Regions from separate parts of the Pseudomonas sp. 210_17 TE3656 genome, predicted to be linked through region 2. Evidence: predicted binding sites of a transcription regulator. Region 2 holds the regulator's gene; each other region holds the start of a gene.
The links. Region 2 encodes sigma-54, which starts transcription at its own class of promoters, with help from an activator protein. Its sites were predicted from a motif close to ANTGGCATNNANNTTGCTNT; they were not measured.

Region 1: the regulator sigma-54 is predicted to act here: its motif matches at 1,062-1,081, upstream of ACVI9W_RS05140 (flagellar basal body rod protein FlgF).
Region 3: the regulator sigma-54 is predicted to act here: its motif matches at 1,271-1,290, upstream of ACVI9W_RS20355 (CmpA/NrtA family ABC transporter substrate-binding protein).

What each region holds. Positions count from the first base shown of each region.
Region 1 is NZ_JBTRBC010000001.1:1,091,752-1,094,014, forward strand. Features, by position in the region: gene flgG (flagellar basal-body rod protein FlgG) at 1-218, opposite strand, end outside; gene ACVI9W_RS05140 (flagellar basal body rod protein FlgF) at 264-1,004, opposite strand; gene ACVI9W_RS05145 (hypothetical protein) at 1,195-1,383, opposite strand; gene flgE (flagellar hook protein FlgE) at 1,456-2,263, opposite strand, start outside.
Region 2 is NZ_JBTRBC010000001.1:1,618,454-1,620,716, forward strand. Features, by position in the region: gene lptB (LPS export ABC transporter ATP-binding protein) at 1-88, shown strand, start outside; gene ACVI9W_RS07655 (RNA polymerase factor sigma-54) at 268-1,761, shown strand; gene hpf (ribosome hibernation-promoting factor, HPF/YfiA family) at 1,839-2,147, shown strand; gene ptsN (PTS IIA-like nitrogen regulatory protein PtsN) at 2,160-2,263, shown strand, end outside.
Region 3 is NZ_JBTRBC010000001.1:4,338,911-4,341,173, reverse strand. Features, by position in the region: gene rmf (ribosome modulation factor) at 1-83, shown strand, start outside; gene ACVI9W_RS20360 (quinone-dependent dihydroorotate dehydrogenase) at 179-1,201, opposite strand; gene ACVI9W_RS20355 (CmpA/NrtA family ABC transporter substrate-binding protein) at 1,353-2,263, shown strand, end outside.

The DNA.
Region 1 (2,263 bases), 530 kb from region 2:
CGCACACCGGTACCGGTTTGCAGGCCCGAAGGCAGCTCGCTGTCCTGGGTCGATTGCGCACCCGGCTGGCGCTGGGTTTGGTAGAGCAAGTCCTGGAACTCGGCACGATCACGTTTAAAGCCAGTGGTCGAAACGTTGGCCAGGTTGTTGGAAATGACGGTCAGGTTTTTGTCCTGTGCGGACAGACCGGTTTTACTGACATAAAGTGCTGGAAGCATGCCGTTCTCCTCGCGCGCCTGTATTCCGGCGCTACGCCTGTGTGATTAGCCGATCTGCAAAACCCGAGCCATGGCTTCGTCGCCTTCTTTGGCCGTGGTCATCATCTTGATGTGCAGTTCGAATTGCCGAGACAGCGCCAGCACCGAGGTCATTTCCTCGACGGCATTGACGTTACTGTTCTCAAGGAAGCCCGACACCAGCTTGACGTTGGCATCGGCCGGCGCAGGTTGGCCGGTGGTGGTGTGGATCAGACCGTCCAGGCCTTTGGTCATGGTCTTGAGGTCGGGATTGACCATCTTGATCCGGTCAACTTCGGCCATCACCCGTGGCCCCTCGCCCATGGCGCGGATGGTGATGGTGCCGTCTTCACCGACCTCGACTTTCTGCTCCGGCGGCACGGCAATCGGCCCGCCGTTACCCATGATCGGCATACCGTTGGCGGCACGCAGCACACCCAAGGCATCGATGTTCATGCTCGCGGTACGCACATAGGCTTCACTGCCATCAGGCGCCTGCACGGCGATAAAGCCGTCACCACCAATGGCCACGTCCAGGTCACGCCCGGTTTCCAGCATCGAGCCTGGCGAAAAATCCGTCGCCGGGCGCTCGGTCATGGCATAGGCGCGCGCCGGAAAGCTGTCACCAAACACCGGCATCGAGCGCGCCTGTTCCAGGTCACGCTGAAAGCCGGTAGTGGAAATGTTCGCCAGGTTGTTGGCATGCGCCTTCTGCGCCAGCGCGTTCTGGCTGGCACCGGTCATGGCCACGTACAGCATCTTGTCCACAGTATTTCTCCCCTGCGCTGGCGAACACTTGCCGCTCGCCGCTGCTTTGCAGTGCTTGAAGCAAGTTTCAAACCAACTTTGCAGAAGTGGCCAAAAGCCCCGCCAGACAAGGACTTGTTCGCCGCACAGGTATGCAACCGGGAGAAGCGCCGTCGAAATTACGGCGCCAGCTTGCCGCTAGCGGCAAGCCTCAGTAGTCGCGGCACGCCGCGTTATTGAAGGGACCGGCGAAGCGCTTCCAGCCATCGCCCGGAGAAAACTGGGCACAGACCAGGCGCCCATCTGCCTGGCTTTCCCAGCGATACCAAGGTGCGGCATCAGCCCTGACCTGAGTCATCAGCAACACCGCAAACACCGCTAACGCCAATCGTTGCAACATGATCGATACCTCTGAAACGACAGACCCCTTCCGAGAAAGGGGTCCGTCCACACCTAGCACTTCACAGCAGCATCAGGTCATCTGAATGATGGTCTGCATGATGGTGCTCTGGGTAGAGATGGTCTTGGCGTTCGCCTGGTAGTTGCTCTGCGCCTTGATCAGCTCGACCAGCTCAGTGGTCAGGTTGACGTTGGAGGCCTCCAGCGAGTTGGAGGCGATAGCACCCAGAGTACCGGTCTTCGGCGCGTCGATACCCGGGATACCCGAGGAGTAAGTCTCGGTCCAGCGCGTACCACCCATAGGCTGCAGGCCCTGCTCGTTGGCGAAGGAAGCAATGGCAACCTGACCGATTGCGCGCGACTGCTGGTTGCTGAAGCTGGCGAACATCACACCGCTGGAGTCGATGCTCAGGCTCGACAGAATACCGGTAGCGTAACCGTCCTGGCTCTGCGACAGACGCGTGGTCGGGGTGTTGTAGGAGGTGGTATCAGTCATGTCGATGGCGATACCGCCAGCGCTAGCCTCGGAACCATTGGAGCCCCACACCGGCGGTTTGGCATTCGGATCGGTAACGGTGGCAGGAATCCAGCCGGTCAGCTTGAACACCTTGTTCACCACTTCGTAGCCAGAACCTGCAGCACCCGCGGTCATGGTATCGACACTACCGTCAGGCTTGAAGGTGATGACGCCTTCCAGTGGCTGCGGCGGCTCCTGAGTAGGATCGAGCGGGTTACGGCCATCGACCAGGGTGTAAGACTTCCACTCATTGGTGTCGGTCTTGACGTAGTACTGATCCATGATGTGCTCGTTACCCTGGCTGTCATAGATCTTGGTGGCGAAGGTCTTGTTCCAGGTGGTGTCGTCGGTTGGATCGAACGTG
Region 2 (2,263 bases):
CCAACTGATTGCCGAAGGCGATGCAGAGACCATCCTGGCCAACGATCTGGTCAAAGAGGTGTACTTGGGCCACGAGTTCCGCTTGTAAGTTCGAGGCGACAAAGCGCTTGCCAGGGGCAACTGTACCGGTGAAATCCGGCTTAATTGTTACAGCACCCTAGGCAAACGCTCCAATTTCAGGCATATAATTTGCTTAAAGTTGGCGCTTCGGTGCCCTTGTAGTGGATGGCGCATGTGCGCCGGCGAAAAAGGTGTTAAGCCCCTGCCATGAAACCATCGCTCGTCCTAAGAATGGGCCAGCAACTGACGATGACACCGCAGTTGCAACAGGCCATCCGTCTGCTCCAGCTTTCTACCCTGGACCTCCAGCAGGAAATCCAGGAAGCGCTGGAATCGAACCCGATGCTCGAACGCCAGGAAGAAGGCGACGACTTCGACAACAGCGACCCGATGGCGGATAACGCCGAAAGCAAGCCGGTCGCCGAAGTCCAGGACACCAGTTTCCAGGAAACCACGCCAACCGTGGACAGCCTGGAAGACGGCGAATGGAACGAGCGCATCCCCAACGAGCTACCGGTCGATACGGCCTGGGAAGACATCTACCAGACCAGCGCCAGCAGCCTGCCCAGCAACGACGATGACGAGTGGGACTTCACCACCCGCACTTCGGCTGGCGAAAGCCTGCAAAGCCACCTGCTCTGGCAGTTGAACCTGGCGCCGATGTCCGACACCGACCGGCTGATCGCGGTCACCCTGATCGACTGCATCAACAACCAGGGCTACCTCGACGAAACCCTCGAAGAAGTCTGCGAGTCCTTTGACCCGGAGCTGGATATCGAGCTCGACGAAGTCGAAGCCGTGCTGCACCGCATCCAGCAATTCGAACCGGCCGGCATCGGCGCCCGCAACCTCAGCGAGTGCCTGCTGCTGCAGCTGCGTCAACTGCCCGCCAGCACCCCCTGGATGGCCGAAGCCCAGCGCCTGGTCCGCGATTACATCGACCTGCTTGGCAGCCGTGACTACAGCCAGCTGATGCGGCGGATGAAACTCAAGGAAGACGAACTGCGCCAGGTCATCGAACTGGTCCAGAGCCTCAACCCGCGCCCCGGCTCGCAGATCGAATCCAGCGAAGCCGAATACGTGGTCCCTGACGTGATCGTGCGCAAGGACAACGAACGCTGGCTGGTCGAGCTCAACCAGGAAGCCGTGCCGCGCCTGCGGGTCAATCCGCAATACGCCGGATTCGTCCGCCGTGCCGACACCAGCGCCGACAACACCTTCATGCGCAACCAGTTGCAGGAAGCCCGCTGGTTCATCAAGAGCCTGCAGAGCCGCAACGAAACCCTGATGAAGGTTGCCACCCAGATCGTCGAGCACCAACGTGGTTTCCTCGATCACGGCGACGAAGCAATGAAGCCGCTGGTATTGCACGACATCGCCGAAGCGGTGGGCATGCACGAGTCGACCATTTCCCGGGTCACCACCCAGAAATACATGCATACGCCGCGTGGGATTTACGAGCTGAAGTATTTTTTCTCCAGCCACGTCAGCACCTCCGAAGGCGGTGAATGCTCGTCCACAGCGATTCGCGCGATCATCAAAAAACTGGTTGCAGCGGAAAATCAGAAAAAGCCATTGAGTGACAGCAAGATCGCTGGTTTACTGGAGGCACAAGGTATCCAGGTAGCCCGTCGCACCGTCGCCAAGTACCGCGAGTCCCTCGGCATTGCACCGTCGAGTGAGCGTAAGCGACTGATGTAGCCCCTGAGATAGCCATAGCAGTTCAGTGGCAGGCGCAATACCTGCCTCTTATGCACGGGCAACAAAGGAGAAGCTGTATGCAAGTCAATATCAGTGGACAGCATGTAGAAGTCACCCAGCCGCTGCGCGAGTACGTCGAACAGAAACTGAAACGGCTGGAAGGGCACTTCGACAAGATTACCAATGTGACGGTAATCATGAAGGTCGAGAAGCTGCAGCAGAAAATTGAAGCGACGCTGTTTATTCCCGGCGGCGAAGTGGTTGCAAATGCCGAACACACAGACATGTATGCAGCGATCGATGCCTTGACCGACAAGCTCGACCGCCAACTGAAAAAACACAAGGAAAAACAGCAAAGCCTGCTGCAAGGTGCAGCGGCCCGCTGATCCCCCTCATCCATGATCCGACTTGAAACCATCCTGACCCCCGGCCGTTCCCTGGTGAACGCGCCGGGAGGCAGTAAAAAGCGTGCACTCCAGGAAATCGCCACCCTGATCGACCG
Region 3 (2,263 bases), 2.7 Mb from region 2:
GTGAAGGACGCGGCGACAACTGGGACGGTATGACCGGCACTGCGGGTATTCACAGACTCAACGAACTTCACGCCGTTGGCTGAACGAGGAACTGAATTCATTCACCATGCGCGCCCCATCCGGGCGGCGGGCTAAGGCCCAGGGGCCCCTTCAAGGGGCCCTTTTTTATGCCTGCGTTTCAGCGCGGCATGGCAGCAATGGCGTCCACCGCTTCGCGGATCAGCGCAGGCCCCTTGTAGATGAACCCCGAATAGATCTGCACCAGGCTGGCACCCGCGGCGATCTTCTGTGCCGCATGCTTGCCCTCGGTGATGCCCCCGGCTGCGATGATTGGCAACTTGCCACCCAGCTCACCCGACAGCACCTTGACGATATGCGTGCTCTTTTCCAGTACCGGCGCGCCCGACAGGCCACCGGCCTCGTCGCCATGAGGCAAGCCCTCGACACCTTCACGGCCCAGCGTGGTGTTGGTGGCAATCACCGCATCCATGCCTGACTCGACCAGCGCCGCAGCCACCAGAGCGGTTTCTTCATCGCTCATGTCCGGAGCGATCTTGATCGCCAACGGTACGTGCTTGCCGTACTGCGCAGCCAGTTGCCCGCGGCGCTCGGCCAGGGCATCGAGCAACTGCTTGAGCGAGTCGCCGAACTGCAGGCTACGCAGGCCCGGGGTGTTGGGCGAACTGACGTTGACGGTGATGTAGCTGGCGTGGTCGTAGACCTTGTCCAGACAGATCAGGTAGTCGTCCACTGCGCGCTCGACCGGGGTATCGAAGTTCTTGCCGATATTGATGCCCAGTACGCCGCGATATTTCGCCGCCTGCACGCGGTTCAGCAAGTTATCGACACCCAGGTTGTTGAAGCCCATGCGGTTGATGATCGCCTCGGCCTGTGGCAAGCGGAACAGGCGCGGCTTGGGGTTGCCCGGCTGCGGACGCGGCGTGACCGTGCCGATCTCGACAAAACCGAAACCCAGCTGGGCAAAACCATCGATGGCTGCACCGTTCTTGTCCAGACCTGCCGCCAGCCCCACCGGGTTGGCGAACTCCAGGCCCATGACCGTCACCGGCAAGGAGGCCGGGGCCTTGGTCAGCAGCCCGTTCAGGCCCAGGCGGCCACCGGCGCCGATCAGGTCCAGGGACAGGTCATGGGAGGTCTCCGGGGAGAGCTTGAACAGCAACTGGCGGGCCAGGGTATACATGGGCGGGCTTAGCTCGGCGTGAGTGAGGGGGCGATTATATAGGTGGCGCCGTCCGGGGGACAGCGCCGCCTTGGCATATGCGTTGCTTTGTTGACGCTTGATACCGGCCACGCAAGCGGCACGGCCTGACCTTCGATACAGGCGCACTATTGTGAACAACGATACCCCCACGACTCCACTGGCCTGGGTCAACGGCAGCGATGCGCCGGAAAAGCGCAGCCTGGACATCGGCTTCATGGCCCTGAGCGACTGCGCCTCGGTAGTGGTTGCCGCGACCCAGGGCTTTGCCCAGCCCTACGGCCTGAGCCTGAACCTCAAGCGCCAGAGTTCCTGGGCCGGCCTGCGCGACAAGCTGGTCAGCGGCGAGCTGGACGCCGCCCATAGCCTGTATGGGCTGATTTATGCCGTGCACCTGGGCATTGGCGGCACCGGAGCCACCGACATGGCGGTGCTGATGGGGCTCAACCAGAATGGCCAAGGCATCAATCTGTCGGCGGCACTGCAACGTCAGCGCGTGACCCGTCCCGAGGCGCTGGAGCACTTCGTGCACCAAAGCAGGACAAAACTCACCTTTGCCCAGACCTTTCCGACCGGCACTCACGCCATGTGGCTGTATTACTGGCTGGCCAGCCAGGGCATCCACCCACTGCATGACGTCAACAGCGTTGTAGTGCCCCCGGCGCAGATGCTTGCTCATCTGCAAGCCGGGCGCATTGACGGTTTCTGTGTCGGCGAACCCTGGTCGGCCGACGCCGTCGAGCAGGGCCAGGGAATCACCTTGGCGACCAGCCAATCGATCTGGCCTGACCACCCTGAGAAAGTCCTCGGCTGTACCCGCGCCTTCGTCGAGCAATACCCCAACACCGCCAGAGCGCTGGTCAAAGCGATTCTGGCCGCCGGCCGCTTCATCGAGCAAAGCCCGGAAAACCGTCGCAGCACCGCCCAGCTGCTGAGCGGCCAGGCCTACCTGGACACGCCCTTGAGCAGTATCGAACCGCGTTTGCTCGGTGACTACCACGACGGCCTTGGCAATCACTGGCACGACCCGCACGCCTTGCGCCT